2 regions of the Curtobacterium sp. MR_MD2014 genome follow, and region 2 is predicted to be linked to the other one. Evidence: predicted binding sites of a transcription regulator. Region 2 holds the regulator's gene; the other holds the start of a gene.

Region 1 (15,680 bases), 410 kb from region 2:
TGCTCGAGAAGAGGGTGTTGATGCTCTGGTCACCCTCGAGGTCGGCCCACCGGGCGTTGGCCGGGGTCGCCTTCGAGTTCAACGCCGCGGTGAAGAAGGCCTTGTTGATCTCGCTCAGGCTGGAGTCGGCGGCCTTGATGCCCTCGGTGCTGTTCGGGATCCAGCCGTTGTCGCCGTAGACGTACTTGCTCTGGACGTCCGGGCTCGACGCGATCTCGACCCACTTGAGCGCCAGGTCGGTGTTGCCGGACTTCGCTGCGATGCCCCAGTCCGATCCACCGAGCATGACCGGCTGTGTCTTCCCGGACTTCCCCGGGAACGGGAAGGTGCCCATCGTGTCCGCCGTCATCTCCGGGTTCGCCTGCTCGATGAGGCCGAGCGTGCCGCTGGTGCTGAGGATGGCCGATGTCTTGCCGTCCGCGAAGACCTGGTTCATGTCCGGGCTGTCGGTGTTGAGGGTGGCCGAGGCCTTCGTCGAGTACGCGTTCGCGAACGCCCGGAAGTCCTCGAGGCCCTGCTGCGCCTTCGCGTCGCCGAACCCGGCCTTCCACGTCCCGCCGTCCTCGGTCGCGATGTCACCGCCCGCGTCCCAGACGAACTGCATCCCGGCGTACCAGTACTGACCGGGCATGTAGAAGGCGGAGAAGTCCTTCGCGGTGTTCGCTGCCTTGACCTTGTCGAGGTCGGCCGTCAGTTCCTCGTAGGTGGTCGGGACCTCCGTGATGCCGGCGTCCTTCCACATCTGCTTGTTGTAGATGACCGATCGGGCGCCGGCGAAACCGGGGACGCCGTAGAGCGAGCCCTCCACCGTGGCCGGGTCGGACAGGCCGTCGAGCCAGGTCTGCCCCTGTGCCAGGTCCGACTCGTACGGGGTGAGGTCCAGCAACGCGCCGTTCGCGGCGTAGCTCGCGACCTGCGTGTTGCCGAGGTCGAGGACGTCCGGCGGCGTGTTCGTGGCCAGCGCGGTCGAGACCTTGGTCGTGATGCCGTCCCACTGCTGGATCTGCACCTTGACCTTCGCGCCGGTCTCCTTCTCGAACTGGTCGTTGATCGCGGCGATGGTCTTGTCGGAGTAGTCCCCGGTCATCGCCCACACGGTCAGCGTCTTGCCGTCCCCCTTGACGTCCCCGATCTCCTTGGTGCCACCGCTGCCACCAGCACCGGTGTTGCCGGCGCTGGAGCACGCGGTCACCCCGAGGGCGACGGTCAGGGCCACGGCAGCTGCTGCCGCGAACTTCTTCGTACGCATTGCTTCTCCTTGGTGGTCGTTCTGCTGTGTCGGATCAGCTGACCCCGAGCTCCGCGGCGAGCAGGAACGCTGCCCCGCCCCGGAGGATCAGGTCGCTGTTGGTGGACGTGGCCGTCACGGCGAGGTCGTCACCCACGCTCGCGAGCGTGCGGGCCGAGACGGTGTCGTGCACGGCTTGCACGAGGGGGCCCTCGACGAGGTCGGCGGGCCCGGTGACGACGATCTCGGTGATGTTCACGGCACTGACGATCGGAGCGAGCACCCGGCCGAGGGTGTCCCCCGCAGACCGGAGGAGGCCGGCACGGTCGGCGACGGGGGCAGCGTCGAGCCGCCGAGCCAGGTGGTCGGCCCCGATGATCACCTCGAGGCACCCACGGCGCCCGCAGGGGCACGGCTCGCCGTCCTCGTCGATCGTCAGGTGGCCGATCTCACCTGCCGCGTAGCGCTCGCCGAGCACGAGTCGTCCGCCGAGCACCATCCCCGTCCCCACGCCGTGCTCGAGCGCGACGACGAGCACGTCCCGGGTCGGGTCGACCTCGAAGGCGTGGACGCCGAGCGCCGCGACGTTCGCGTCGTTGAGGACGTGCACCGGGAGCCGGAAGTGCTCGGCGAGCTGCCGCTGCAGGGGCAAGCCGCCCCCGAGTGCGACCGAGTCGAGGACCGTGCCCGTCTCGTCGATGACGCCGGGGCACCCGACGGCGATCCCGAGCAGGCGACGCGACGTCGTCGCCGCCAGGCGCTCGACGAGTCGGATGATGCGGTTGAGGGCCTGGTCCCCGACGGCACCGTCGACCTCGATCTTCGCGCTGTCGACGACGTCGCCACGCAGGTTCGTGACCGCCCCGACGAAGTGGTCGGGGACGGAGAGGTCCAGGACGACGATGTGGAAGGCGTCGACGTTCAGGTTGATCAGGGTCGCGGGCTTCCCGACGCGCAGGTCCTCGCGGGGCCCGAGTTCGGTGACGAGGGCATCGGCCTCGAGTTCGGCGACCAGACCGGAGACGGTCGGCCGGGTGAGCCCCGAGTGCCGGGAGAGGTCCGCTCGGCTCATCGCGCCGTCGGTGAAGAGCGTCTGCAGGATCAGGGAGCGGTTGAGCGCCCGGCTGTGCTGCGGCAGGGCCTTGCTCCGTTGACGCCGTACCTGCGCCGCGAAGGGTGCCGGAGCATCCGTGTCGTTCGCCAATGGGGTTCCTCCCTCCGAGTGGTTGCCTTAGTAAAGGACCGTTCCTAATCCGATGTCAAGCACCGATCTGAAGCCGTAACAGCCCCGTGATCTCGGGGAAACACTGCTCGACACGCTCTTGCCAGCGTCGAGTTAGGCGTGTTTACTAACCCGCATGCGCAGCCTTGACGCCGCGTCCTCGCTGACGAGGCCGCGCACCCCCAGGACGGGAGCACCATGAGGATCGGCCTCGACATCGGCGGGACGAAGATCGACGCCGTCGCCGTCTCACCGGCGGGCGACGTGGTCGATCGGGTCCGGGTCCCGACCGGCTTCGGGCCCGACGCGGTGGTGGCCGAGACGCTCGCCGTCGTCCGATCGCTCGAGGTCCGGACGCGCTCGACCGCGGACACGATCGGCATCGGTGTCCCCGGTCTGGTCGACCACGAGACCGGCTGGGTGCGACACGCTGTCAACCTCGGGCTCTCGGAGGTCGCACTCGGTCCGCTGGTGGCCGCTGCGACGGGCGCGGCGGTCCAGGTCGAGAACGACGTGAACGTCGCCGCGCTCGGTGCCGCGCAGGCGATGCAGCTCGACGGGCCGCACGCGTACCTGAACATCGGGACGGGACTCGCCGCCGGACTCGTCGTCGACCGGCGCCTGTGGCGCGGAGCACGGGGCAACGCCGGCGAGGTCGGGCACATCCCGGTCGTGCCGGACGGGCAGCCCTGCGTGTGCGGTCAGCGCGGCTGCCTCGAGACCCTCGCATCGGGGTCCGCCCTGGCAGTCGCGTGGCCGGGCCACGGCAGCTCCGCAGCGACGGCCCTGTTCGACTCGGCCGACGCGGGTGATCCCGCTGCCGTCGCCGTCCGCGACCGCTTCGTCTCGGGCCTCGCATCGGCCGTGCGCATCCTCGTCGTCACGGCCGACGTCGAGTCGGTCGTCGTCGGCGGTGGGCTCGCCACCCTCGGCGAACGCCTGCTCGCCCTCGTGCGCGCCGGCTTCGACGGCGCCGCGCGCACGTCCCCCTTCGCCGCCTCGCTCGACCTGTCGTCCAGGGTCCACATCGCCCCCGTCGACCGTCCGCTCGCCGCACTCGGGGCCGCGTTCCTCGCACCCGCGCCGGCCGTCTCGACCGCCTGACCGCGGTCGAGCCAGCCGTCTCGACCGCCTGACCGCGGTCGACCGGCCGCCCGCACCACCGAAGCCTCGAACCCACCGATCGCGTCCCGACGCAGCGGAAGTGAGCACGCCATGACCGGAACATCCCGTCCCTCCGACCACGACAGCCCCCGAGCGAGCGGCACGCTGACGCGCCGAGGGATCGTGCTCGGCGCCGCGGCGACCGTCGCGTCCGCCGCGGTCACGCTCGGCGCCCCGGGCATCGCCGCCGCGACGCCGCCGGCCGTACCGCGCGGGGGTGCTCGACCCCCGGCCGGTCCGGTGTCGCGCGGCCGTTCCCGCGACCTCGCCTACGAGTACCTCGACCTCCGCATGGACGAGTACGGCTCCGGCACGGAGCTCCGCCTCCCCCGCAGCTACTTCGGTGGGTACTTCGCGTCGCTGCCCACCGAGTTCGTGTCGTCGTTCGCCTACGACGATGCCCTCATGGTGCTGGCCTGGCTCGGCCGGGGCCGGCACCGCGACGTCCAGCGGGCCACGGTGCTCGGGGACACCCTGCTGGCGCTGCAGGCTGCGGACCCGATCGGCGACGGTCGGACCCGGGCCTCGTACCAACCCGACACCTTCCCCGTCGCGACGCCCCCGCGTCCGATCGACATCGGTTCCCCCGCCGCCTACACGGGGAACCAGTCGTGGGTCGGCATGGCGTTCTGCCGCCTGTTCGTGGTCACCCGGGAACGTCGGTTCCTCGACGGGGCGCTCCGGCTCGGCGCCTGGATCGAGACGAACGCCCGCGACGACGTACGGCAGCCCGCCGGGTACACGGGCGGACGGAACGCCGACGACCAGCCGATCACCTACAAGTCGACCGAGCACAACATCGACGTGACGGCGTTCTTCACCCAGCTCGCCCGGCTCACCGGCGACCGCACCTGGTCCCGACGAGCGACCCTGGCGGAGACCTTCGTCCGCGCGATGCAGGACCGGACCGACGGGCACCTCTGGACCGGCACCGACCCGGACGGCACGACGATCAACCGCACGCCGATCCCCGAGGACGTGCAGGTCTGGGCGTACCTCGCCACGCTCGATCGCCGGTACTCCGCATCGGTCACCTGGGTGCTCGACCACCTCATCGCCCACGACGGTCCGTACACCGGCCCGTCCTTCTCGGACACGGACGTCAGCAAGGTCTGGTTCGAGGGGTCCGGTCAGCTGGCGCTCGCCCTGGAGGCGCGGGGCACGCGAACGGACCGCACCCGGTCCGCCTCGGTCCTCGACAGCGTCCAGCTCGCGCAGCGCACGCAGGCGAACGGCGACGGGAAGGGCATCGTCTCGGCGTCGTCCGACGGACTCGACACCGGGTTCGGCGACCTCTACCACTCGAGCCTGCACACCGGTGCGACGGCCTGGTACCTGCTCGCCGTCACCCGCACGAACCCGTTCCGCCTCTGACCATCCCGATCCGTCCCCGACCACCCCGGAAGGACAGCACCGCATGCTCATCCCCCGCCCCCGCTCCCGCGTCGACGGCGCCGGCTCGTTCACCCTCGACGAGCGGACCCGCGTCACCGCCGACCCCGCGGCCGAGCCGGTCGCGCAGTACCTGCAGCAGGTCCTGCGCGCCTCCACCCGTCTCCCCCTGTTCGGCGCCGCCGGCGCGACCGACGTCCCCCTGGTCGCCCTCCGGATCGCCGCCGATCCGAGTGACCTGCCGGAGGGCCCCGGCGGTGACCGCTCGGAGGCCTTCCGGCTGGAGGTCACCACCGAGGGCGTCGTCGTCACCGGCGGTGGCCCCGCCGGCGTCTTCTACGGCGTCCAGGCACTCCTCCAGCTGCTCCCCGCCGACGTGTACCGCCGCGGCCAGGTGCGCACCGAGGGATGGACGCTCCCGGTGACGGTCGTCGAGGACGCCCCGGCCTTCGCCTGGCGCGGCGTGATGCTCGACGTCGCCCGGCACTTCCGCACGAAGGCGGAGGTCCTGCGCCTCGTCGACCAGCTCGCCGTGCACCGGCTCAACCGCCTGCACTTCCACCTGACCGAGGACCAGGGCTGGCGCATCGAGATCACGAAGTACCCGCGGCTCACCGAGGTCGGGTCGTGGCGCACCGAGTCGCAGGTCGGCGCACACGTGCCGGACGCGGACGGCACCCTCCGGGTCGCGGGGAAGGACGGACGCCCGCACGGCGGCTCCTACACCCAGGACGACATCCGCGAGATCGTGGCCTACGCGGCCGACCGGTTCGTCACGGTCGTGCCGGAGATCGAGACCCCCGGACACGTCCGCGCCGCGCTGGCCGCGTACCCGGAGCTCGGCGTGCACCCGGAGCGGCAGCTCGACGTGTGGACCGAGTGGGGCATCGCGCACGACGTGATGAACGCCGAGGACAGCACGGTGCGGTTCTTCACGGACGTGCTCGACGAGGTCGTCGCGCTCTTCCCCTCCGAGTACATCGGCCTCGGCGGCGACGAGTGCCCGAAGGACCAGTGGGAGGACGATCCCCGCACCCAGGAGCGCATCCGGGAGCTCGGCCTCGCGGACGAGGAGCAGCTGCAGGCCTGGATCGTCGGACAGCTCGCGGCGCACCTCGAGTCGCACGGACGCCGGGCGTTCGGGTGGGACGAGATCCTCGAGGGCGGCACGCTGTCCCCGTCGGCGACCGTCGTCTCGTGGCGCGGGTTGCAGGGTGCGATCACCGCCGCACGGCGTGGGCACGACGTCATCTCGACACCGGACGACCAGGTCTACCTCGACTACCGGCAGAGCGACCTGCCGAACGAGCCGATCCCGGTGTCGATCGTGCTCACCGTCGACGACGTGTACGCCTTCGACCCGGTGCCCGCGGAGCTCACCGAGGCGGAGCGGGCACACGTCATCGGCGGGCAGGCGAACATGTGGACCGAGCACGTCGACACCGTCGGCCGACTCGACTACCAGCTGTTCCCGCGCGTGGTCGCCCTGTCCGAGGCGCTCTGGTCGGCGGACGTCGCCCGCCCTCGCGACGTCGAGGAGTTCCGGCAGCGGTTGACGCACCACCTCGCCCGGCTCGACGCGCTCGGCGTCGCGTACCGGCACGAGTCCGGCCCGCGCCCGTGGGAGGAACGGCCCGGTGTGCCGGGTCGCCCCCACAGCCGCGAGGAACGCGCGGCGTACGTCGACGCGATCACGGCGAACATCGCGGACGGTGCGCCGGCGTCCTGAACGGGGCGACCTACGGACGGGAGGCGCGTGGCGGCACCGCCACGCGCCTCCCGTCCGTCGCTGGTGGCGCACCGGCGACGGGTCCGGCCGCGCGGAGCCGCCTCAGTCGTCCGCGGCGGGGATGATCGACTCGAGCAGGCGGAGCACCCGCTCGCCGTCGACCGCCTCCGGGTCGAGCAGCCACTGCACCTGCAGGCCGTCGGACGCGGCGATGCCGAGGCTGGCCAGGTCGACCGGGTCCAGGTCGGCCCGGATCCGTCCGGCGGCCTGGTCCGCGGCGATCAGCTCGGCGAGGTCGGCGCGGAGCCGGGTGAAGCGCTCGCGCATGAAGTCGCGCGTGGCGGGGTGCCCCTCCTGCACGGCGTCGGCCGCGAGCGTCGTGTAGAGCTGCACGAGCCCGGGGACCGCGCGGTTCCGCGACGCGCTCTCGCGCATGTCGCCGATCGCGGACCGCAGGCGGTCCGGGGCGTCCTGCTCACGCACCTCGTGCTCGCGGTAGACGGCGAGCAGCAGTTCGTCGCGGCTCGGGAAGTAGTGCCGGAGCGCCGCGTGGGTGATCCCGAGCGCGTCGGCGACCGAGCGGAGCGACGACGCGTCGACGCCCTGCGCCGCGACCATGCGGATCATCTCGTCGAGGATCTGCGCACGGCGTTCGGCGCCCTTGCGGTACCCGCCGCGTCGGGGCGGGGTCGCGCCGTCGTCGTCGACCTCGTGCGTCATCCCCCCAACTTACCGCTGGAAGGTTTTCGCGCCACCCTGCGGTCGCCACTAGGAGTCGTTCGGCTCCGCAGCGCCGTCGGGGTCGACCGTGTACTCGTCGACGGGTGTCGGGGTCCCGACCGCGAGGGCGTCGGTGATCTGCGACAGGCAGCGCGCGAGCACCTCGTTGTCCTCGCTCGACAGGTGGTCCATCACGCCGACCACGGCCTCGTGGAACCGGGCGTACGACGAGTCGATCTTCTCGGCGGCCTGCACCGTCGGCTCGAGCACCTGCGCCCGTCGGTCGGTGGGGTGCGGGACGCGGACGATGTCGCCCTTCGCCGCGAGCCCGTCGACGATCTTCGTGACCGACGCGTTCGAGACGTTGAGCATGACGGCGAGGTCCTTCGGGCCCATCGCCCGACCGTCCCGGTGCGCCTGCAGCATGTACCGCACCGTCAGGAACTCGTTCTTCGTCAGGCCGCTCTCGGTGCGGGCCTGCTCGAGCTGCTGCTCCTCGACGTGCTGCAGACGCAGGAGCGCGTCGACGGCGACCTTCGCGGCCTTCGACCGCGGCTCCCTGGCGTAGAGGTGGACGTGCTCACGGCGGACGACGGTCAGGGGCATCGGCTGGTGGGGTCTCTCTGTCGGGCGGATCCGGTCGGAGCGGGTGGCTACGCGGTGGGCGCCGTGAAGAAGTCAGCGTACGACGGTTCGCTGCGCGTCGACAGGAGCGACGGGTCCTGGATGCGCCGGGACACCCAGGCGTCGATCACGGCGGGGTCGGTCAGGCCGACCCGCGTGTGGGTCGCGGACATCCGTGTGGTGCGCGGCATCCCGGAGTACGTGCTGTGCATGGCTGATCCCGCCTTCCTGCGTCGTTGCCGTCCTGGTCGGACGAGTGAACTGTTTCACGACGCGAACGATCAGTGCAACGAACCTTTCGCGTTCTGTACGGTTCGCGCGGCACTCGACGGGGCGGGGCCAGGATGGGTCCCATGTCCTACATCGCCGCGGACGACCGCTACGACTCCATGCCCTACCGCCGGACCGGCCGCTCCGGCCTCGACCTGCCACTGCTCTCGCTGGGCTACTGGCACAACTTCGGCGACGACAAGCCCTTCGAGACGCAGCGGGCGATCAGCCGTCGGGCGTTCGACCTCGGCATCACGCACCACGACCTCGCGAACAACTACGGCCCGCCCTACGGCGCCGCCGAGGTGAACTTCGGCCGGCTCATGCGCGAGGACTTCCGTCCCTACCGCGACGAGATGGTGATCTCGACGAAGGCGGGCTGGGACATGTGGCCCGGGCCGTACGGGCAGGGCGGCGGCTCGCGGAAGTACGTGCTCGCCTCGCTCGACCAGTCGCTCGAGCGGATGGGCCTGGACTACGTCGACGTCTTCTACTCGCACCGCCTCGACGCCTCGACCCCGCTCGAGGAGACCATGGGCGCACTCCACACCGCGGTCCAGCAGGGCAAGGCGCTCTACGTCGGGATCTCGTCCTACGACGCGGAGCGCTCCCGACAGGCCGCCGAGATCCTCCGCGACCTGGGCACGCCGCTCCTCATCCACCAGCCCTCGTACTCGATGCTCAACCGCTGGATCGAGGACGAGGGCCTGCTCGACGCCGCGGGCGACCTGGGCTTCGGCGTCATCGGCTTCACCGCGCTCGCGCAGGGCCTGCTCACCGGGCGGTACCTCGACGGCGTGCCGGAGGACTCGCGCGCCGCCGCCGGGAAGTCCCTCGACGCCGGGTCCCTGACGGACGAGGTCGTCGGACACCTGCGGGCGTTGAACGACATCGCGTCCGACCGCGGGCAGAGCCTCGCGCAGCTCGCACTCGCGTGGGCACTGCGCGACGAGCGGGTGACCTCGCTCGTCATCGGGGCGTCGCGCGTCGAGCAGCTCGAGCAGAACGTCGCGGCGCTCGGCAACCTGTCCTTCACGGACGACGAGCTGCGCCGCATCGACGAGCACTCGGTCGGCGTGCTCGACGTCGACCTGTGGTCGGGAGCCCGTTCCGGTCAGGTGAGCTGACCCCCGCGAGGTTCGACCCGGTTCCGTCCGGCCTGGCCCGGCGCGGATCGCGGAACGCAACGTCGGCGGTCGCTCGCAGCGCTGTACCGCTGCGAGTTGCCGCCGACGTTGCGTCGTGCGGGACGGTGGCGTCAGCGCAGGCCGAGCCGCTCGTCCAGCAGCGCCAGGAGCCGCTCGCGGAAGGGCACCGAGGACCAGCCGTGGTCCGCACCGTCGACGACCGTGAGTCGCGCACCCGGCAGGAGGTCGGCGTACCGGCGACCGTACGACACCGGCACGATCGCGTCCTCGCTGCCGTGCACCACGTCGGCCGGTCCGCCGTAGCCCGACACCGGCCCGTACACGTCGAGGTCGTCCTGCACGTCGGCGATGAACGCGCCACCGAGGGGCATCCCGCCGAAGTCGAACCATCCGTGCTCGCGCACCGGGGCGAGCGGCTGCCCCTGGATCACGTCGTGCTCCGTGATGTCGTCCACGACGACGCCGGCGGGCGACCACAGCGTGAGCGTCCGGACGAGCGAGGGCTCCTGCGCCGCGGCGAGCGCCGACTCGACGGCCCCCAGGCTGTGCGCGACGACGTGCACGCCCTGCCCACGGTCGGCGGCGCGGATCATCGTGACGACCTGCTCCACCTCGTCACGGATGGTGATGTCCGCGAACTCCCCGTCACTGGCGCCCTGTCCGAGTCGGTCGTGACTGCGGACGACCGCGCCTCGGGCGACCAGGTGTCGTGCGGTCTGCACGAAGAGCTGGTGCCCGCCGAGCGCACTGTCGCTGAAGCCGTGCACGAGCAGCACGACGGGCGCATCCGCGGCCGCACCGTCCTGCGGCTCCCACTGCCATCCGCGGACCGTCCGACCGTGGTGGTCGAGCGTGGTCGGGGTGGTGCGGGGATCGGCGCCCCGCAGCGGCACGACGGACATCAGTTCGTCCGGTCCGCCCAGCCGGCCGGCAGGTCACCGGGAGCGGTGTCGATCACGGTCTCGTCGTCCGCGCCGACGTGCTCGAACAGCGTGATGTGCGCGAACTCCGGCACGACGTAGATCGGGTAGGTCGGACCCTCGTCGCGGAAGCGCTGCATGTCGTCCAGGTGGTCGTTCTGGAACAGCACGGTCTTCTGCCCGTCGAGCTCGATCCAGCGCGGGAAGAAGATCGTGCCGTGCAGGACGCGCTGCTCCGGGACGACGTTGACGACGACGCTGGTGCCGGTCGGCTCGTTCCAGGACACCTTGTAGACGCCGGGGGCGAGGGCGACGAGGTCGACGGTCTGGTCCTTCACCCAGCGACCGCCGACGTGGCCGGTGTGGATGCGGTAGTCGATGGTCGTCGCGTTCTTGACGTACATCTCGTACTGCCAGCCGTTGGCGTACGTGTAGACGAACCGGTGGCCGACGATGCCGGTGAGGTCCTGGGGCGGTTCGGGGTGCTCGACGGAGGTCTGCGTGCTCATGCGTCGAGTTTGCTCCCGAACTGGTTTTGTTGCAAACAAACCTCGCTGCTAGGTTGCCGTGTGTGCAGGGTACGGACGGACCGGGCGGCACGACGCAGGTCGCGCGCAGACTGAGCGACCGCATCGGCCCGTTCCGACGCGCCCTCCTCCGCACGTCGCGTGAGGTCGCCGACCTGCCGGACCTGCCCGACGCCCAGGTCGAGGTGATGCGGGCCCTGACGGGGACCACGACCACGCCCTCTGCCCTCGCCGGCCGGCTCGGACTGGCTCGCTCGACGGTGAGCAACCTCGTGTCGGCGATGGAGACCGCCGGGCTCCTCGAGCGACGACTGGCAGCGGGTGACGGACGCCGGACCGAACTCCGCCTGACACCCCTCGCCGAGGAACGACTCGCCGCCTACGACGACGCCTCGACCACCGTGCTCGTCGAGGCGCTCGACCGGCTGCCCCCCGAGGACCGAGCCGCGCTGGCCGCAGCGCTCCCCGCACTCGAGCACCTCCACCGCGAGATCGCGCACCGCGGCGACCACTGATCGTCGGCGACCCGGTGCTCCCAGCGCCCTCCGAGCGTTCTCTTGGCACTCCTGAGGGGAGAGTGCTAGAACATGACGCAGTTGAGTCGAAGGGACTCAACAAGGACGAAGGAGTTGATCTCGATGACGATGCAGTTCGACCCGTTCCGCGAGCTCGACCGACTCGCCGGCTCCCTGCTCGGTGCCGGCGCCGGTGCTCCCCGCTCGATGCCGATGGACCTGTACCGGACCGGCGACCACTACGTCCTCGACGTCGACCTGCCGGGCATCGACCCCGGATCGGTGGACGTGGACGTCGACGGCTCGGTGCTCACCATCCGCGCCGAGCGCACGCTCGGTGCCCCCGAGGGTTCGCAGTGGCTGACCCGCGAGCGCCAGCCGGGCACGTTCGTCCGGCAGCTGACGCTCGGCGACCACTTGGACACCGCGCGCATCAGTGCCGCCTACGACAACGGCGTGCTGAGCGTCACGATCCCGGTCAAGGAGTCCGCGAAGCCCCGGAAGATCGACGTCACCACCGGTGGCGGGGCGCAGCAGCTCGCGGTCGGCAGCGGTTCCACCGAGTAGTCCGGGGGCGTGCGGTGACGACGATCATCAACGCCTTCCTCGCCGTCGCGGTCGTGACGGGAGCGCTGGTCGCGACGAGCCTTGACCGTCGGGTGGCCGTGCTCCTCGGCGCGGCCGGCAGCACGGCGGGGAACTTCCTCACCTGGCTGGTCGCGCCCGGCGCGTGGGCACAGGTCCCGCTCGTCCCCTGGCTCGCCGCGGTTGCCGGCACGGTCGCGCTCATCGCACTCTGGAGCGCGACGCGCCTCTGGTCCGGCATCTTCGAGCCACCGCGCGCACCGCGCGACGACGACACCGCCGCGCTGGCGACGGTGGGCGTGGAGTCGTGACGGCGTGACCACGTGACGGACGGGAGGCGCGGTACCGGCTGGCACCGCGCCTCCCGTCCGTCTCCCGGTCGCGTCGGGTGCTGAGGCCGCGCGACCGGCGGACCGTCACTCCTTGTTGAGCTTGTCCTGCACGAGCCCGGCGGTCTTCTCGACCACGTTCGGCAGCTCCGTCGTGCCGTAGAACCGCACGTCCGGGTGCGTGGGCGGCGGCATCGGCACCGACGACGTGGGGCCGTCGTGGTAGGAGTACTCGCCCTTGCCGTCGAACGACGGGCCGCTCGCCCAGGGGCCGTCGCCGGCCTCCTTGCCGTCCGAGAAGTTGAGGTACTGGTAGCTGGACTCGGTGTGCTCCTTCGACTGCGGGAAGTTGCTCGGCACCGGGAAGCCCTCGACGCCCTGCTCGCGGAGCTCGGCCGCGGCGGTCGCCCACATGTTCTGGTGCATGGTGTCGCGGGCGATGAGGAACGAGAGCAGGTCCCGCACGCCGTGGTCGTCTGTCATGTGGTAGAGCCGGGCAGCCTGGACACGGCCCTGCATCTCGGCGTTCTCGTTGGCCGTGAAGTCCGCGAGCAGGTTGCCCGACGCGGTGATGTACGAACCCTGCCAGGGGTTGCCGTTGCTGTCGACCGGACGGGCGCCTGCACCCGCGACGATGGCGTGCTGCACGTCGGTCCCGCCGACGATCGCGGCCACGGTCGGGTCGTCCTGCAGCGCGTCCTCGGTGATGCCGAGCGGGCTCTTCTCGAGCAGCTGCGCGATCATCGTCGCGAGCATCTCGACGTGGCCCATCTCCTCGGCCCCGATGCCGAACACCATGTCGCGGTACTTGCCCGGGATGTGCATGTTCCACGCCTGGAACTGGTACTGCAGGGCGACGGAGATCTCGCCGTACTGACCCCCGAGCACCTCCTGCAGCTTGCGCGCGTACACCGCGTCGGGCTTGTCGGGGGTGGCCTTGAACTGGAGCTCCTGCTTGTGGAAGTACAACTCGTTCTCCTGTCTCGATGGTCGTCACGTCGTCGTGGTGCACGGCGGCGTGGCGGGGTCCGTCGTCGTGGCCGACGCTCCGCTCGGATGACTGGGCGGGCGTTCGGGGTGGACGGATCGCGCGGGTCCGTTGGCCGGATCGCGCGGACGACGTCCCGCTGCCCCCGGTCCGAGCGCGGGTGATCGGCCTAGCGTGTGGCGCATGGACCTCGAACTCACCGGCCGTGTCGCCCTCGTCGTCGGCGGACGGGGGTACATCGGCTCCGTCGTCGCCGAGACCCTGCGTCGCGAGGGCGCCCGGGTCGTCGTCGCGTCGCGGAACGCCGACGGGGACGACGCCGTGGCGATGGACACCGCGTCGCAGGAGTCGGTGGACGCCGGGGTCGCCCGTGTCCTCGACCAGCACGGACGCATCGACGTCCTCGTCGTCACCGCCGCGCCGGCGGCCGGGACCCTCGACCCGGAGCGTGCGTCGGACCCCGAGCAGGTCGCCGCGGCGATCGACGGCAAGGCACTGGGCTTCCTCCGGGTCGCGAACGCCGTGCTGCCCGTGCAGCGCGAGGCGGGCTTCGGCCGCGTCGTGGTGGTGAGCGGGCAGAACGCCTACCTGTCCGGCAACGTCACGACCTCGCTCCGGAACGCGGCGACGAGCATCATCGCGGGGAACCTGGCCGACCAGTCCGTCGGCACGGGGGTCACCGTGAACGTGGTGAACCCCGGTGCGGTGACGGACGAGCCCGCCAGGACGGTGCAGCCCGGGGCCGGTGGCGAGTCCAGCCCGCAGCAGATCGCCGACCTCGTCGCGTTCCTGTCGTCCCCGCGCTCGGTCGTCAGCGGGGAGTCGGTGTCGATCGGGCACCGCGTGCTGGGACAACTGACGATCTGACGGGTTCGTCCTGCAGGACGACCCCGTTCGTCCCTCCGCACGATGCCCGACGACCTGGTCGACCGACAGGCTCGGTGGCATGGAGAGCTCGACCAAGCACGTGATCGCCACCCTCGCCACCTGCGCGGCGATCATCGTCGTCACCGCGGTGGCCCTCGTCGCGATGTCCCCCGTGCCGTGAGCCCGCGTCGTGCGATGATCGAGCCGTGACGGACCGGCGCACGTTCCTCCGGCCGATGCGGACCCGGTCGGTCGTCGTCGACCTCCTCTGGGCGGGCCTCGCCGCGCTGGTGTCCGCCGCCCCGATCGACGTCGAGCTCGAGCACGCCAGCCCCCTCGCCGTCGTGATCGCCACCGTCGCCATCGCCGTCCGCCGCCTCTCGCCGAGCGCGGCGATGACCGCGACCGTCGCCCTGGGCGCGGTGCAGGTGGCCGGCGGCGAGCGACCGTCGTTGGTCGACCTCGCCATCGCCGTCGTCATCGGCACCGTCGCCGTCGTCGGGACGCGGTTCGAGGCCGTGCTGGCCGGTCTGCTCGCCGTGGTCGCCGGGGCTTCGGCGTCGATGTACCTCTCCACGACCGGTTACCGCTACGCACTACTGCTGAACGGGCCGCGTGACCAGGTCGTCCTCGTCCTGGCCGCCCCGGCACTCGTCCTGCTCTCCTTCTGGGCGGCGGGCCTCGCCGGTCGGGCGATCCGGTCACAGAACGCCGAGGCCGTCCGGCGTGCCGACGCCGAGGCGGCCGCCAGCCGGGCGGAGGCCGTGGCCAACCGTGCCGAGGCCGTGGCCACGCGCGCGGTCGACGAGGCCGAGGCGGAACGCATCCGTGCGGACATCGCCCGCGACGTGCACGACGTCGTCGGCCACTCGCTCGCGGTCATCATCGCGCAGGCGGACTCGGTGCCCTTCCTCGACGACGAGGCGCGGATCCGCGAGGTCAGCGCCACCATCGCCAGCACCGCCCGGAGCTCCCTGGTCGAGGTGCGACAGGTCCTCGGGCACATCGACGGGTCGGACACCGCGAGCGACCCGACGTCCTTCGAGGAGATCGTCCGCGGCATCCGCGACGCCGGGGTGGACGTCGAGCACGCCGTGCGCGGTGTCGCCCGACCGCTCGGCGCGGTGCACGGCACGGCTGCCCGCCGGGTCCTGCAGGAGATGCTCACGAACGCCCTCCGGCACGGGGCACCGGGCGGTGCCGTCGAGGTCCGGGAGACCTGGCGGTCCGCCGACCTCGTGCTCGAGGTGGAGAACGCCGTCCCGTCGGACGCGCTGCCGGTCGGGCCCGGGCTCGGGCTCGAGGAACTCGCCGCGGCGGCCACCGGCGGCGTCCCCGTCCGCGCGACCGCGACCGCAGGACAGCCGACCGCGACCGCCGAGCAGCCGACGGTCACGTCGACCCGTGGCTCCGGCCGGGGCCTGACCGGCATGCAGACCCGACTGACCACGA
Region 2 (15,680 bases):
GGACGCACAAGTCGTACTTCCGACCGATGACCGACGAGGAGCAACGCGCGCAGGACGACGACATCCGCGCCGCGGACCCGGACATCGTGTGGGTCGGACTCGGCACTCCGCTGCAGGACGCCGAGACCCGGCGTCTGGCGCAGGAGGTCGGGGTGCTCGCGATCGGTGTCGGGGTGGTGTTCGACTTCGTCGCGGGTACCAAGCCGGAGGCCCCGGCATGGACGACACGACTCGGTGTCGAGTGGCTGTTCCGCCTCTGCTCCGAACCCCGACGCCTGTGGCGACGGTACCTCGTGGGCAACGCGGTGTTCCTCTGGGCGGTGCTCCGGCAGCTCGCGTCCCGGACCCGCTCGTGACGCCCTCGCGCGGTCTCGCCCCCGATCTCGTCGTCCTCAGCCAGGTGCCGCCGCCCGTGCACGGCCAGACGCTCATGACGAAGCGGACCCTCGACCTGCTCGCCCGTGACGGCTGGACGCTGCGTCTGGTGGACCGGAGGTTCAGCCGGAGCATCGACGAGGTCGGTACCCCCAGTGTGCGCAAGCTGCTCGCGGCCGTCGGTCTCGCCGCTCGACTCGCGGGACAGGTGATCCGTCGACGCCCCGACGCCGTGCTGCTGTTCGCGACCACCAGGACGGCGTCCTTCTGCGTCGACGTCGTCCTCGTCCGCCTGCTCCGAGCGGTGCGGGTCCCCGTCGTCCTGAGCATCCACTCGGTGGGCTTCCGCAGGATCGCGGCGAGGAGTGCGGTCGGCGCCGCCGCGGTCCGGAGCCTGCTCGGAACAGCCGAGGCAGTGGTCTGCCTCGGGCCGACCCTGACCGCCGACGTCCGACCGTTCGTGCGCGCCGACCGGGTCCGGGTCATCCGGAACACCCCGGCGGAGGTGCCGCCCGTCATCGCGGCGGAGCGGCAGGCCCACGGCCGGCGGACCGTGCTCTGGCTGTCGAACCTGATGCCCGGGAAGGGTGCCGAGACGTTCGCGCACGTCGCCGCCGACCTCGCCGACCACGACGTCGACTTCCGCATGGTCGGACCGGTCGCCGACGACGCCACCGCCGATGCGGTCCGATCGATCGTCGTCGGCTCCGCCGTCCGCTCCCGCCTCCACCTCGACGGGCCGGCGTACGGCGCCGCCAAGTGGGAGGCCGTCCGCGGAGCGACCGTGCTGGCCTTCACCTCCGAGCTCGACGAGGCTCAGCCGCTCACGATCGTCGAGGCCATGGCCTGCGGCACCCCGGTGGTCGCCTTCGACCGCGGCGGCATCGCGGACCTCGTCGAGCACGGCGTGACGGGGTTCCTCGCTGAGCCGGGCGACACTGCGGCGTTCGCTGCACACGTCCGGCAGATCCTCGACGACCCCGGTCTCGCCGCGCGACTGCGGCGGGGCGCGCTCGACGCCTACGCCGCCCGGCACGCTCCGGACACGCACGTCCAGGCATGGCGGGACCTCTTCGACCACCCCCGAACCACTTCCACGACCCCCAGGAGGACCAGATGACCACCCGACCCACCACCACCCGACCCATCGTGCTCGTGACCGGCGGAGCGGGCTTCATCGGCTGTGCGCTGTCCCGCGTGCTCGCCCCGACGTCGGCGCGGTGGATCGCGGTCGACGCCCTGCACCCGCAGGTGCACGCCGAACGCCGACGCCCGGATGCGCTCGACCCGGCTGCCGAGCTCGTCGTCGCGGACGTCACCGATCCCGACGCATGGGACGCGCTGCTCGCGACGGTGCGACCCGACGTCGTGGTCCACCTCGCCGCGGAGACCGGGACGGCCCAGTCCCTCGACGAGGCGACCCGTCACGCCGACGTCAACGTCTGTGGGACGACCGTGATGCTCGACGCCCTCGGTCGTCACGGTGTCCTGCCGTCCCGCATCGTGCTCGCGAGCAGCCGCGCCGTCTACGGCGAGGGCGACTGGCTCGACACCGTGTCCGGTGCCGTGGTCCGCCCCGGGCAGCGGACTCACGAACAGCTCGAGGCCGGGGCGTGGGACCATGCCGGCGCGACCTCGATGCCCTCGGACGCACGACGGACCGTGCCGGCACCGACGAGCGTGTACGGCGCGACGAAGCTCGCTCAGGAGCACGTCCTGGGTGCGTGGTGCGCTGCTCGCGGTGTGGGTCTCGCCGTCCTCCGGCTGCAGAACGTGTACGGGCCGGGGCAGTCGCTGACGAACCCGTACACGGGCATCGTCTCGCTGTTCTCGCAGCTCGCGCGTCGGGGTGACTCCATCCCGGTCTACGAGGACGGTGCGATCGTCCGCGACTTCGTGCACATCGAGGACGTGGCCGGTGCGCTCGCCGCGGCGGTCACGGGTGGCCCGGAGGTCGAGGGCACGCCGATCGACGTCGGGTCCGGCGTGGCGACCACGATCCTCGACCTCGCGCAGCGGATTGCGGCGTTCCACGGCGCTCCGGCCCCGCGCATCACTGGTGCGTACCGGGACGGCGACGTCCGCGCGGCGTCGTGCACCGTCGAGGACGCTGCGGCTCGCCTGGGATGGGCGCCACGGTGGTCCGTCGATGCCGGTGTCGCGGACCTGCAGACGTGGATCGACCGGTGCCTGCGCGAGGACCTGCCCGCACTGGTGTGATGTCCTGCGAGACACGAAGCGGGGCTCGGCTGACCAGCCGAGCCCCGCTTCGTGTCTCCTCGATGGGTCAGTACCCCTCGGGCGCCGGGGCGACGACGTTGGACCGCCCCTGGTCGTCGACCTGGGGCTGCGACGGCGTGACGATGCGGTTGCCCTCGGAGTCCTCGTCGAACGAGACCGCCCCGACCGCCCCGACCCGCACGTAGTTGAGCTTGCCGGACACGGTCATCGTGTCGAGGTCGCGCCCCGCGGTGACCTGCGTCTTCGACGCTCGGATCTCGAGCGAGCTGCAGGAGCCGTCGAGTCGGACGACGGCGTCGTCATCGGTCACCACGGCCTTGCCGTCGGGACAGGTGACGGCCGCGGCCGTCGTGACCGACGTGGACGGGGTCGGCGAGGGCGAGGGGGACCCGTCGCCGTGTGCCGAGCAGCCAGCGAGGCCGGCCGCGAGGACGAGGCCGACGGCGACCGGGATGGTACGACGGACGGAGGTGTGGAGCGTCATGGTCAGGGACCTTTCGTGTGGTGGGTGGTCGGAGCCGACAGCGGGATGGTCGTCGGCAGGTCCCGTCGCGCGTCCGACCCGAGGGACAGCCCGATGAGGACCGCCGTCGGACCGATCGCGAACGGGTAGATCAGGGTGTTGTCCGTGACCGCGGTGACCAGCAGGGCGAGGAACGCGGCGAGGGCTGCCCAGTGCACGGCGTCGTCGGTGCGGTGCGCAGCGCGGCCGATCCGGACGAGGGTCATCACGGCAGCGAGGGCGAAGAGGCAGACGCCGATCCAACCGGTGTCGTGCAGGAGTCGGAGCCAGTCGTTGTGCGGCTGCCGGATGCCGACGAACGTCTCGGTGACGAGCCGCGCGGCGCTCCCCGGACCGTGGCCGACCAGCGGCGCGCTGCGGGCGTGGTCGGCCACGACGTCCCAGAGCTTTGCGCGTCCGGACGTGTTGATGGCGACCCCACCGAGCGTCGCGTTGTCCCCCGAGGTGAACCGGCCGCGGTAGGACGGGACCCACGTCCACACGGCAGCGAGCGTCGCGCCGGCACCGACGACGGCGAGGACCGCGAGGCGGACCCTGTGGCCCACCGGCCGACGGGTCACGAGGACGACGAGGACGAGGAAGGCCACTACCGACGCCGTCCGGGAGAGGCTCGCGACGATGCCGACGACGATGACCGCAGGGGCGATCCGGAGCAACCACGGCCCGGTCCGGAGTGCGGCTGCGGCGGCGAGCATGGGCAGCGCGGCGAGCGCGTACGAACGGATGCCCTCGGTCAGCAGCCCGAGGGTCTGTTGGACGGCGAACAGCGCGGTGGCGAGCAGGCCAGCGGCAGCGAACCACCGCAGGGCACGATCCGCGACGTCGGGGGTCGCCTGGAGGGCGACGAAGGCGGGCAGCAGGAGGAGGATCGTGTAGGCGGCGACGTTCTGCAGGCCGTCGGCGTCAGGGGTGAAGAGGAACCGTCCGACTGCGAGCGCGAGGAACAGCAGGCCCGGGGCGGCGACCGGCGATCGAGACCCGATCAGCATGGGCGCGAGCGCCGTGCATGCGGCTGCGCTGCCCGCGGTGAGGATCCCGCTCACCGAGGTCGACCCCACGTGGAGCACGGACGTCACGCCGGCGAGCACGCCCACCAGGGCCGCGAGCGCCGTGAGGGTGTGGACGGTCCGGATCCCCTGCCCGGGCTGCACCACCATCAAGTCTCCCATAGCAAATGTTAGTATATCAGAGTGAGTTGCCTCCCCGTTCCTCCTGATCCGATCCGCCTCTCGATCGTCATCGCTGCGTACAACGCGCAGGCGACCCTGCAGCGGGCCATCGCCAGCTGCTTGACGCAACGTGTCGACGAGCCGTTCGAGGTGCTCGTCGTCGACGACGGGTCGACTGACAGCACCGCGGCCGTCGCGCGGTCGTTCGGTCCCGAGGTCCAGGTGCTGTCGTCGGACGGGAACCGCGGGCGATCCGCTGCACGGAACGCCGCGATCGCCGCGGCCCGCGGCTCCGTCATCGTGCCCCTCGACGCCGACGACCGGATGCTCACCGGGCGTCTCGCCGCGCACGTCGCCGCCCTCGACGGCAACCCGTCCGCGGTCGCCGTCTTCGGACGTTCGATCGGGGTCCACCCCGGGGGCACGCGCCCATGGCCGCTGATGCCCGGAACACCGCAGGGTGTCGACGAGGCCTTCGCCCGAGGCAGGATGGCGGTCAACCACCCCGCGTGCGCGTTCCGGCGGTCGTGGTGGGAGGCGCTCGGTGGGTACGACGAGCAGGTCCGGGTGGCGGAGGACTTCGACCTGTTCCTGCGTGGCTGGACGCCCGGCGCGTACGTCCCGCACGACGACGTCGTCCTCGAGTACACGATCGGTGGCAGGTTCCCCTCGTGGCAGTACTGGTGGGCCAACGAGCGGCACCGCCGCGCGATCGTGGCTCGCGCCGGTGACCCGGAGCAACCGTTCGTCGACCACCTGCACCGCGCCTCCCGTCCGGCGGTGCACGGCCTGGAGGCGCTGCGCTGGTCCGCCTCGTCGATGCGCGACCGCATGGCTCGCCGCAACGGCGGCTGACACGGGAAAGGCCCCCTCCGCAGTGCGGAGGGGGCCTTCTCGTCGTGACCGTCAGTTCTCGGTGATCGTGATCGTCCGGGTCTGCTGCTCACCGACCGGTCGGTTGTTGAGCAGCTGCGTGAAGGTGATCGTGTGCTCACCGACCGTCAGGTCCTTCGGGCTGATCTCACCGAACCAGCCTTCGCCGTTCGCGGTGACCGTGGTGATCTCGCTGCCGTCGGTGTCCGTGATCCGGACCTGTGCGCCGGGGGTCGCCCAGCCGATGAAGGACGGCTTCGGCCACCAGTTGGTGTAACCGTCGGTCGGGGCCTCGATGCGCAGCGGGTCAGCCGCGATCGTGTACTGCACGGAGGTCTCCGTCGTTGCGTCGTTGAACGTCTGGCGGAAGTGCAGCGTGTGCGTGTCGTAGGACAGTGCCTTCTCGCTCGCGACACCGAACCAGCCGTCGTCGTTCGCCTGGACGTGCGCCAGACGGGTGGTGCCGTCGGTGTCGAACACGTCGACCCATGCGCCCGGCGTCGCCCAACCGATGTACGACGGGTTCGGCCACCAGCTCGAACCGCCGTCCTGAGGAGAGTCGATCTGGAAGGGCTTGTGCGCGATCGTGATCGAGACCGTCTTGGTGTTCGTCGCGCCGTTCGCGGTCTGGGTGAACGTCAGCGTGTGCTGCCCGTTCGCCAGCGCCTTCGCGCTCGTCACGCCGAACCAGCCCTCGGAGTTGATGTCCTCGCTGCCGAGGACGTTGTCGTTCTCGTCCGTGATCGTCACGTGACCGCCCGGGGTGCCCCAGCCGATGAGGGCCGGGTTCGGGTACCAGGCCGTGCTCCCGTCGACCGGGGAGTCGATCGTCAGGTCGCGGATCGAGTCGATGGTGACGGTCCGCGTGATCGTCTCGGTCTCGCCGCCGGGCTTCGTCTGCGTGATCACGAAGGTGTGCACGCCGTCACGCAGGGTGGCCGTGCTGACCTTGCCCCACCAGCCGTTGTCGTCCACGGTGGTGCTGCCGATCTCCGGCCCGCCGACGCCGTCCTGGATCCGGACGGTCGACTCTGCGGTACCCCAGCCCATGAAGTACGGCGTGCGGTTCGCGGTGGCGCTGTTGTCCTCCGGGCTCTGCACCGAGAAGGGGCGGGACACCCCGGCCGGCTTGGTCACGGTCACCGAGGAGCTCCCGGATGCCGTGAAGGCGCCGTGGTCGCTCGAGCCGGAGACGGTGAAGGTCGCGTCACCGGTACCCGGCGTCACGCCTTCGATCGGCAGGCTCCAGCGGGTCTTCGTACCCTTGGCAAGCGTCCAGCCGGCAGCCGTGTTCACCGTGACGGTCGCCTTCGCGCCGCCGTCCTTGACCTGCACGGTCGCGGAGGACTTGGCGTCCGCCTGCCAGGTGGAGCCGTCCGTCGACTTCTCCGCCTTCGCGGTCCCGTCCACGAACTTCGTGCCGGCCGGAGCCGTGACCTCGAACGTGGTGCCCGTGAGCGACGTCAGGTCGGCGGTGGTCTCCAGGCCCGCGAACACGTCCTGCTGCTCACCGACCTGCACCTCGGTGTCGAACCCGAGCGCCTTCGATGCGATGCCGCCGTTCTCGACGACCGGTTCGGCGACGGTGGCGGAGAAGGTGCCGTGCGCGATGACCTGCTCGGTCTTCGCGGGGATGACGTCGGCGGTTCCGCCGGTGAGGGTGTCGCCGGCCTTCTGGTCGTCGAGGATCTGGAGCTTGAACTGGATCTTGCGGAAGGAGTTCGACCAGGTGTTGTCGCCGCTGATGGTCGCGGTCGTGCCGTCTGCCGACACGGTGCCGCCGACGGTGCTGCCCTTGCCGTCGCCGCCGCGGGCGGCGGCGAACTTGGTCCCGGCAGGGGCGTGGAGCGTGACCTCACCCTGACGCGAGGCCGAGGACGACATCGTGCCGGAGACCCAGTCGGTGGTCTGCCCGGCGGGCGTCGCGGGGACGTCGAAGGCGACCTTCGAGCCGGTCTTGGCCGCGAACGAGCCCTCGCCGACGACCGTGTCCGTCCCCGCCGTCTTGATGGTGGCGGTGCCGCCGTTCAGGGTCGTGTCGGCTGCTGCGTCGTCGTTCACGCGCAGCTTGAGCTGGATCTTGCGGTAGTCGTCGGCCCAGGTGTTGTCGCCCTTGAAGAACGCACTCTGGCCGTCGCTGCTGACCTGCCCCGTGACGGTCGAGCCGTTGCCGACACCCTCGCCGCGTGCTTCGACGATCTTCGTGCCCGCGGGAGCCTTCAGCTCGAGCTCACCCTTGGTGTTCTTCGAGATCGATCCGTTGATCCAGCCCGTCGTCGTCCCCGGTGCCGCGACCGGCACGTCCGAGAAGGTGATCGTGGAGCGGCTGACCGGCGTGCTCACCGGCGAGGTCGAGTCGATCGCGACCGCGCCGTGGTTGGTCGAGCCGGTGATCTTGTAGCCGAGGGCCCCGGCCCCGTCCGGCGTCTCGTCGTCGGCCTTCACCGGAGCCAGCCACCGGAGCTGGTACCCCTGCTCCTGCACGAAGTAGGACGACGAGCTGTCGAAGGTGCCGGTGAGCTTGTTGCCGTCGACCTTGGTGACGCTGAGGGCGAGCGAGTCGCTGTCGCGCCAGGCCTCGCTGTTGTTCTTGCGCCACTGCCCCTTGAGCGTGGAGCCCGCCGCGAACGTCGTGCCGGACGGCGCGGTCAGCTCCACCGAGGCCTTCAGCTCGGTGTACTTGGTCGTCGCCTCCGTGCTGAACGGCACGTCGACCGTCCCACCACGAACCAGCGCCGTGCTGTCCGAGGCAGCCGCGGTGACGCCGCCGTTCTGGACGGCGACGATGGCGGAGAAGGTGCCGTGGGCGACGATCTGCTTGGTGTCGCTCGTGATGATGTCGGCGGTTCCGCCGGTGAGGGTGTCGCCGGCCTTCTGGTCGTCGAGGATCTGGAGCTTGAACTGGATCTTGCGGAAGCTGTTCGAGAAGGTGTTGTCCTTCTCGATGGTCGCGGTCGTGCCGTCCGCCGAGACGGTGCCGTTGACGAAGCTGCCCTTGCCGCCGCCGCCGCGGACGGCGGCGAACTTGGTGCCGGCGGGGCGTGGAGCGTGACGTCGCCCTGTCGCGAGGCCGAGGACGACATCGTGCCGGAGATCCAGTCGGTGGTCTGCCCGGCGGGCGTCGCGGGGACGTCGAAGGCGACCTTCGAGCCGGTCTTGGCCGAGAACGAGCCCTCGCCGACGACCGTGTCCGTCCCCGCCGTCTTGATGGTGGCGGTGCCGCCGTTCAGGGTCGTGTCGGCTGCTGCGTCGTCGTTCACGCGCAGCTTGAGCTGGATCTTGCGGTAGTCATCGGCCCAGGTGTTGTCGCCCTTGAAGAGCGCACTCTGGCCGTCGCTGCTGACCTGCCCTGTGATGGTCGAGCCGTTGCCGACACCCTCGCCGCGTGCTTCGACGATCTTCGTGCCCGCGGGAGCCTTCAGCTCGAGCTCACCCTTGGTGTTCTTCGAGATCGATCCGTTGATCCAGCCCGTCGTCGTCCCCGGCGCCGCGACCGGCACATCCGGGAACGAGATCGTGGAAGACAGCGAGATCAGCGTCGGGTCGCCAACAAAGTCAAGTCCTGTGCCAGAGTAGCTCAGCCATCGATTCGTCCAGCTTGTGTAACCGGGAACTGGCGGCGCATAACTGCTGGTGGGCGAACCGATGACCAAACCCGAGTCACTCACGAGTTTACCGTCCTCGAGATGCCAACTGGGTGCGCTCGCGCAGTTTACATGTGGGCCAAGTACCGTTTGCGTCCGACCGGATGCCGAGGTATTCGTGAACCTGCCAAGGCAATACCCGCCGTCCGCTCTCAGCCGATAACCGTTCGCCGTGAGCAGGGCGTCGAAAGCCGGCGCCTGTTCAAGAGCTTGCTGCAGGCTTGCGTAGCTCTTGTAGAACGTTTCCGTTGCGTTACCTGCCGCTCGCTGGCTGGGCGTGACGATGCTCGAACCGCTTTGGAAGAGGAGCTTGACACGAGGCGCGCTCTCTGCGCGCGTCGCAGCATGTGCAGGCGCGACGACGGTGACGCCGACGGCGAGGGACGAGAGGGCGACGCCGGTCGCGACGGCCCTCCGGAGGAATGACTTCATGTGAAGAGATGTCTTTCGGATCGAGGCCACGCGCGCAGGACAGCGCCGGGCACTGGTCATAGGACATAAGAAATATCAGCCATGTTCCTGAGGTTCTGCCGAGTGCGATGACTACGGCGAACTTGCCCCCGCTCGACTCAACTTCCGCTTCGGGGACTTGACGCGCGGCCGGCTCTGAGTAAACTTGAGTGCAGCGGACGCAACTCCGCGTATGCTTCAGCAAGACCACGAACCCAACCGAAGGAGCACCACAACATGGGACGTGCAGTAGGCATCGACCTCGGAACCACCAACTCGGTCGTCAGCGTGCTCGAGGGTGGCGAGCCCACGGTCATCGCGAACGCCGAGGGGCTCCGCACCACGCCGTCGATCGTCGCCTTCACGAAGGACGGCGAGGTCCTGGTCGGCGAGACCGCCAAGCGCCAGGCCGTCACCAACGTCGACCGCACCATCGCCTCCGTGAAGCGCCACATCGGTACCGACTGGAAGGTCGACATCGACGGCAAGAGCTACACGCCGCAGGAGATCTCGGCCCGCACCCTCGGCAAGCTCAAGCGCGACGCCGAGCAGTACCTCGGTGAGGACGTCACCGACGCGGTCATCACCGTCCCGGCGTACTTCAACGACGCCGAGCGCCAGGCCACGAAGGACGCCGGTGAGATCGCCGGCCTCAACGTCCTCCGCATCATCAACGAGCCGACCGCCGCGGCGCTCGCCTACGGCCTCGACAAGGGCAAGGAGGACGAGCTCATCCTGGTCTTCGACCTCGGTGGCGGCACGTTCGACGTCTCCCTGCTCGAGGTGGGCAAGGACGACGACTTCTCCACGATCCAGGTCCGTGCGACCTCGGGCGACAACCGCCTCGGCGGTGACGACTGGGACCAGCGCATCGTCGACCACCTCGTCAAGAAGTTCAAGGACGAGCACGGCGTCGACCTGTCCACGGACAAGATCGCGAAGCAGCGCCTGAAGGAAGCGGCTGAGCAGGCCAAGAAGGAGCTCTCGTCGCAGATGTCGGCGAACATCCAGCTCCCGTACCTGACGCTGACCGCCGAGGGCCCGCTGAACCTCGACGAGACCATCTCGCGCGCGCAGTTCGAGCAGATGACCTCCGACCTGCTCGACCGCACGAAGAAGCCCTTCAACGACGTCATCAAGGAGGCGGGTGTCTCGGTCAACGACATCGCGCACGTGGTGCTCGTCGGTGGTTCGACCCGCATGCCCGCCGTGGCCGAGGTCGTCAAGAGCCTGACCGGCGGCAAGCAGCCGAACCAGGGCGTCAACCCGGACGAGGTCGTCGCCGTCGGCGCCGCCCTGCAGGCCGGTGTCCTGAAGGGCGAGCGCAAGGACGTCCTGCTCATCGACGTCACGCCGCTGTCCCTCGGCATCGAGACCAAGGGCGGCCTGATGACGAAGCTCATCGACCGCAACACCGCGATCCCGACCAAGCGCAGCGAGACCTTCACGACCGCCGACGACAACCAGCCGTCGGTCGCGATCCAGGTCTTCCAAGGCGAGCGCGAGTTCACCCGTGACAACAAGCCGCTCGGCACCTTCGAGCTCACCGGCATCGCCCCGGCTCCCCGCGGCGTGCCGCAGGTCGAGGTCACCTTCGACATCGACGCCAACGGCATCGTGCACGTGTCCGCGAAGGACAAGGGCACCGGCAAGGAGCAGTCGATGGTCATCTCCGGCGGCTCGTCGCTGCCGAAGGAGGACATCGAGCGCATGGTGCGCGAGGCCGAGGAGCACGCCGCCGAGGACAAGGCCCGCCGCGAGGCCAATGAGCGTCGCAACCAGGCCGAGCAGCTCGTCTACTCGATCGAGAAGCTCATCAAGGAGAACGACGACAAGCTCCCCGCGGACGTCAAGTCCGAGGTGCAGGCTGACGTCGATTCCCTCAAGTCGGCCCTCGCGGGTGACGACGACGAGGCCGTGAAGACCGCCTTCGACAAGCTCAACGAGTCGCAGGGCAAGCTCGGCCAGGCCATCTACGCCCAGCAGGACGCGGCCGCCGCGGCCGGTGGCGAGCAGCCGACCGCTGACCAGCCCCAGCAGGACGACGAGGACATCGTCGACGCCGAGGTCGTGGACGACGAGGACGACAAGGACAAGAAGTAACGATGACGGACCCCAAGGACAACGTGCCGAACGAGGACGAGCCCCAGGTCGAGGGCGACGCCACCAACGCGCAGGAGCCCGAGGACCTCATCGAGGCGGAGGGGCCGGACGTGGAGATCCCCACGGACGGCCCCGCCGCCGGCGGCCCGCAGGCCGACCAGGCGACGGGCGACCAGGCGGGTGCCGACGAGGCCAGCGACCTCTCCCCGGAGGACCAGGCCCTGCTCGACGACGCGGCCCGCGGCATGGAAGAGGACAAGCTGTCGCAGGCCGACCGTGACCTCGTCGCCGACATGCGCGCCGACATGCTCCGCGCGCAGGCCGAGCTGGTGAACTTCCGGAAGCGCGTCGAGCGCGACCGCGAGGCGAACCGCGACGCCGTCATCGCCGAGGTCGTCCGCGCCCTGCTGCCGGCCCTGGACGACCTGACCCGCGCCGAGGCCCACGGCGACCTGACCGAGGGCCCCATGCAGGTCATCGGGCAGAAGATCCGCGGCGGCTTCGAGAAGTTCAAGCTGGTGCAGATCGGCGAGAAGGGCGAGCTCTTCGACCCGAACGTGCACGAGGCGATCGTGCAGCTGCCCACGCCGGGTGCGACCGACCAGACCGTGGCGGACGTCGTGGAGCCGGGCTACAAGCTCGGCGACCGCGTGCTCCGTGCGGCCAAGGTCGCCGTCGCGGTCCCGGCCTGAGCAACGGCAGGAGGTAGGGATTCATGGCCAGTCAGGACTGGTTCGACAAGGACTTCTACAAGGTCCTCGGCGTCGACAAGACGGCGAGCGACGCTGAGCTGAAGAAGACCTACCGGAAGCTCGCACGGCAGTACCACCCGGACTCCAACCCGGGTGACGCTGCCGCCGAGTCCCGCTTCAAGGAGATCAGCGAGGCCTACTCGGTGCTCTCCGACAAGGAGCAGCGCGCCGAGTACGACCAGGTCCGCGCCATGGGTTCGGGCGCCCGCTTCACCGCGGGTGGCCCGGGCCAGGGCGGCGGGTTCGAGGACGTCTTCGGCGGGATGTTCGGCCAGCAGGGCGGGCAGCGTGTCCGCTTCGGCCAGGGCGGTACCCGCGGTGGTGCCGGCGGCTTCGAGGACATCCTCGGCGGAATGTTCGGCGGCGGTCAGGGCTTCGGGCAGTCGTCCGGCGGCTTCCGCGGCTTCGGTGGTCCGACCAAGGGCCGCGACGTCACGGCGTCGACGACGCTCGACTTCACCACCGCGATCGCCGGTGACACCGTCAAGCTCTCGCAGGGCAACGGCCGACCGGTGAACGTCCGCATCCCCGCGGGCGTCGCTGACGGGCAGAAGATCCGCCTGCGCGGGCGCGGCGAGCCGAGTCCGGACGGCGGAGAGGCCGGCGACCTGGTCGTCAGCGTCTCCGTCCGCAAGCACCCGGTCTTCGAGCGCGACGGGCAGCACCTCCGCGTGGACGTCCCCGTGACGTTCGTCGAGGCGGCGCTCGGCGCGACGATCCAGGTGCCGACGCTCGGCGGCGAGCCCGTCAAGCTCAAGGTCGCCCCCGGCACGCCGTCCGGCCGCGTCCTGCGCGTCAAGGGACGCGGGGTCACGACCAAGAGCGGCACCGGTGACCTGCTCGCCACCGTGCAGGTCGCGGTGCCGTCGCACCTGTCGGACAAGCAGCGCGAGGCCGTCGAGGCCCTCCGCGCCGTCCTGCCCGACGAGGACCCCCGCGAGGACCTCCTCGCCAAGGCGCGCAGCTAGCGCTGCGCAACCAGCACGACAACCGGCCTGGAGGCTCGGCGCGGCTCCGTCAGGAAGCCGCACCGGGCCTCCAGGCTGGTTCTGCACCACGAGGACGACGGAAAGGAACCAGCCATGACCGACATGGACGAGAACTCGCCCGTCCTCGCGATCGCGGTGGCGGCGGAGCTCGCCGAGATGCACCCGCAGACGCTGCGGCAGTACGACCGGCTCGGCCTGGTCGTGCCGGGCCGCACCCGCGGTGGCTCGCGCCGCTACTCGATGCGCGACGTCGCGCAGCTGCGCGAGATCGCGCGACTCGGGTCCGAGGGGGTGTCGCTGGAGGGGATCCGGCGGGTGCTCGACCTCGAGAACGAGAACCTGGTGCTCCGCGACCGCGTGCGCGAGCTGGAGCGGGCGCTCGCCGATCAGCTCATCGCGCGCCCGGGCGCCCGTGTCTTCGCGGCGACAACCACCGGCGCTGCAGTCCCGCTGCGCGCGGGCATGCGACCGCAGCGGAACACCGCGGTCGTGCTGTACCGCCCCCAGCGCTGAGGTCAGTCGACCGGCGGGCCGAAGAGGTCGCGGCGAACACCGTCGACAGCGGTGCAGCGGGGGAGCGACGGGCGGTCGTCCTCGGGGGAGCAGCGACCGGGACGGTGCGCCCGGGCCGTGTCGATGACCGAGCGGATGCAGGACGCGCACACGTCAGGACCGCCCACGGTCGGGGTCGGGGAGCAGGTGGACCGTCCAGGTCGCCCGCTCCGCGAGCCGTCCGTCGCGGCAGTCGACCGCGACGCGGAGCGCGACGAGGCCGTTCCGGATGTGCTCCCAGGGCAGTGCGCTCCGGATGTCGTCGTGCCGCAGGCGGTACGTCAGGCCGTCGAGGGTCCCGCTCAGGGCCGCCACGAGGAGGGGGTTGTCGCACGCCGCGAGGAAGGTCCGGTAGACCGGGGTGATCGCGTCCGAACCCCACTGCCACGTGGGCATCGCCATGCAGTCGAGCACGAGCCCGATGCGCCGGAAGAGCGCGGCGCGGTCGCGGTCCCCGAGGTCGCCGATCGTGGTGCGGACGACGCCCCCGAAGAGCAGTCCGAGCGTCTGCAGCGTCGGGATGAGTTCGTCGCGGCGCGGGACCGTGACGCGCGTGTACCGGTTCGGCCGGAACTCGACGAGACCGAGGTGCCCGAGGTCCGACAGTGCTTCCCGCACCGGCGTCCGGGAGCACCGGAGCCGGAGCGCGAGCTGTTCGTCGTCGAGCAGGGTCCCCGGGGCGAGCGCCCCGCTCATGATCTCGGTCCGCAGGCGTTCCCGCGCCTGGTCCCGCAGGCGGGGACGCCGGCCGGCGTCTGGCGAAGCGAACATCGGCCCCTCTCGCTCGTCCTGCCGTTGCTCGTCGCGCAACGGTCTCCTCCGAGCGTAGGGGCTTGGGATACCACCGGCACCGGTGATATACCGCTGCCGTGCGCACCGGCGCGGCTCCGCACCGTCGTCTGAGTACCCTGGGGCCGTGCCATTCGACTTCGCCGACCACTTCCGGCGCTCCCCGGTCAGGGACGAGCCCGACCTCGTCGCGATCGACGGCACCGACCGCTTCATGCTCGACGAGGCACCGCACGTGCACGGGGACGCGCTCCGGCAGCCCGGTGAGGTCGCCGTCGTCGACGACCGGTACGGGGTGCTGACCCTCGGAGCCATGACCGTGCACGGCGCGTCGGGCGTCCGGGTCGTGCAGGACTCGCTCGTCGGGGTGCGGGCGCTGCAGGCGAACGCCGGCACCTTCGGCCGGAGCGGCTTCGTGCTGACCGAGACGCTCGAGCAGGCCTTCCGCGACGTCCGCCTGGTGCTCCTCCGGCTGTCGAAGTCGAACGACCGGCTCGACGAACTCGCACGCGCCGTCGCCCGCTGGGCGGCGCCCGACGTGGTCCTGCTCTGCGGCGGGGTCTCGAAGCACATGAACCTGTCGCAGAACGACGTCCTGCGCCGGTACTTCGGCGAGGTCACCGCGTCACGGGGTCGCGGCAAGTCGCGGCTGCTCATCGCGCAGGACCCGCTCCGTGCGACGGCGGTGCGCGCGGACGCGACGAACCCCTGGCCGCGGTCCGTGCACGTCGACGAGCTCGGGATGACGCTCGTCGCGCACGGCGGCGTCTTCGCGGGGACGTCGCTCGACCAGGGCACCCGGGTGCTGCTCGACGTCATGGACGACGCCGTCCCGTCGGCGCGGGTCGCCGTCGACCTCGGGTGCGGGAACGGCGTCATCGCGACTGCTCTGGCGCGCCGCCGCCCGGCCGTCAAGGTGGTCGCGACCGACGTCTCGGCGATCGCCGTGGCGTCGACGCGGGCGACGGCGGTGGCGAACGGCGTCGCGGACCGGGTGACGGTCGTCCGGTCGGACGCGGGCGACGAGCTCGACGAGGGGTCTGCGAAGCTCGTGCTCTGCAACCCGCCCTTCCACGAGGGCACCACGGTGAGCACCGACGCGGCCGAGGCGATGTTCCGCAACGCGGCCACGATCCTCCAGGCCGGCGGTGAACTGTGGTGCGTCTGGAACTCGCACCTGCGGTACCGACCCATGCTCGAGCGGCTCGTCGGACCGACCC

What was found. The regulator HspR, encoded in region 2, represses chaperone genes until heat shock. The targets are predictions, from matches to a motif close to AAGTTGAGTCNNNNNGACTCAACTT.
Region 1: a site for HspR is predicted at 11,538-11,562, ahead of NI26_RS00190 (Hsp20/alpha crystallin family protein). Genes of this name have one in related genera too.

What each region holds. Positions count from the first base shown of each region.
Region 1 covers NZ_CP009755.1:35,222-50,901, reverse strand. The annotation lists gene NI26_RS00250 (sugar ABC transporter substrate-binding protein) at 1-1,249, opposite strand, end outside; gene NI26_RS00245 (ROK family transcriptional regulator) at 1,284-2,432, opposite strand; gene NI26_RS00240 (ROK family protein) at 2,649-3,554, shown strand; gene NI26_RS00235 (hypothetical protein) at 3,666-4,988, shown strand; gene NI26_RS00230 (beta-N-acetylhexosaminidase) at 5,032-6,735, shown strand; gene NI26_RS00225 (TetR/AcrR family transcriptional regulator) at 6,838-7,455, opposite strand; gene NI26_RS00220 (MarR family winged helix-turn-helix transcriptional regulator) at 7,504-8,061, opposite strand; gene NI26_RS00215 (hypothetical protein) at 8,109-8,291, opposite strand; gene mgrA (L-glyceraldehyde 3-phosphate reductase) at 8,433-9,476, shown strand; gene NI26_RS00205 (alpha/beta hydrolase) at 9,608-10,399, opposite strand; gene NI26_RS00200 (phenolic acid decarboxylase) at 10,399-10,926, opposite strand; gene NI26_RS00195 (MarR family winged helix-turn-helix transcriptional regulator) at 10,989-11,459, shown strand; gene NI26_RS00190 (Hsp20/alpha crystallin family protein) at 11,583-12,026, shown strand; gene NI26_RS00185 (hypothetical protein) at 12,041-12,355, shown strand; gene NI26_RS00180 (manganese catalase family protein) at 12,461-13,342, opposite strand; gene NI26_RS00175 (SDR family oxidoreductase) at 13,545-14,228, shown strand; gene NI26_RS00170 (sensor histidine kinase) at 14,435-15,680, shown strand, end outside.
Region 2 covers NZ_CP009755.1:442,157-457,836, forward strand. The annotation lists gene NI26_RS02190 (WecB/TagA/CpsF family glycosyltransferase) at 1-356, shown strand, start outside; gene NI26_RS02195 (glycosyltransferase family 4 protein) at 353-1,495, shown strand; gene NI26_RS02200 (NAD-dependent epimerase/dehydratase family protein) at 1,492-2,595, shown strand; gene NI26_RS02205 (hypothetical protein) at 2,663-3,100, opposite strand; gene NI26_RS02210 (O-antigen ligase family protein) at 3,103-4,308, opposite strand; gene NI26_RS02215 (glycosyltransferase) at 4,330-5,163, shown strand; gene NI26_RS02220 (Ig-like domain-containing protein) at 5,215-7,890, opposite strand; gene NI26_RS16400 (hypothetical protein) at 7,984-8,469, shown strand; gene dnaK (molecular chaperone DnaK) at 9,513-11,378, shown strand; gene NI26_RS17115 (nucleotide exchange factor GrpE) at 11,381-12,070, shown strand; gene NI26_RS02250 (DnaJ C-terminal domain-containing protein) at 12,094-13,098, shown strand; gene NI26_RS02255 (heat shock protein transcriptional repressor HspR) at 13,222-13,632, shown strand; gene NI26_RS02260 (GntR family transcriptional regulator) at 13,786-14,442, opposite strand; gene NI26_RS02265 (class I SAM-dependent methyltransferase) at 14,588-15,680, shown strand, end outside.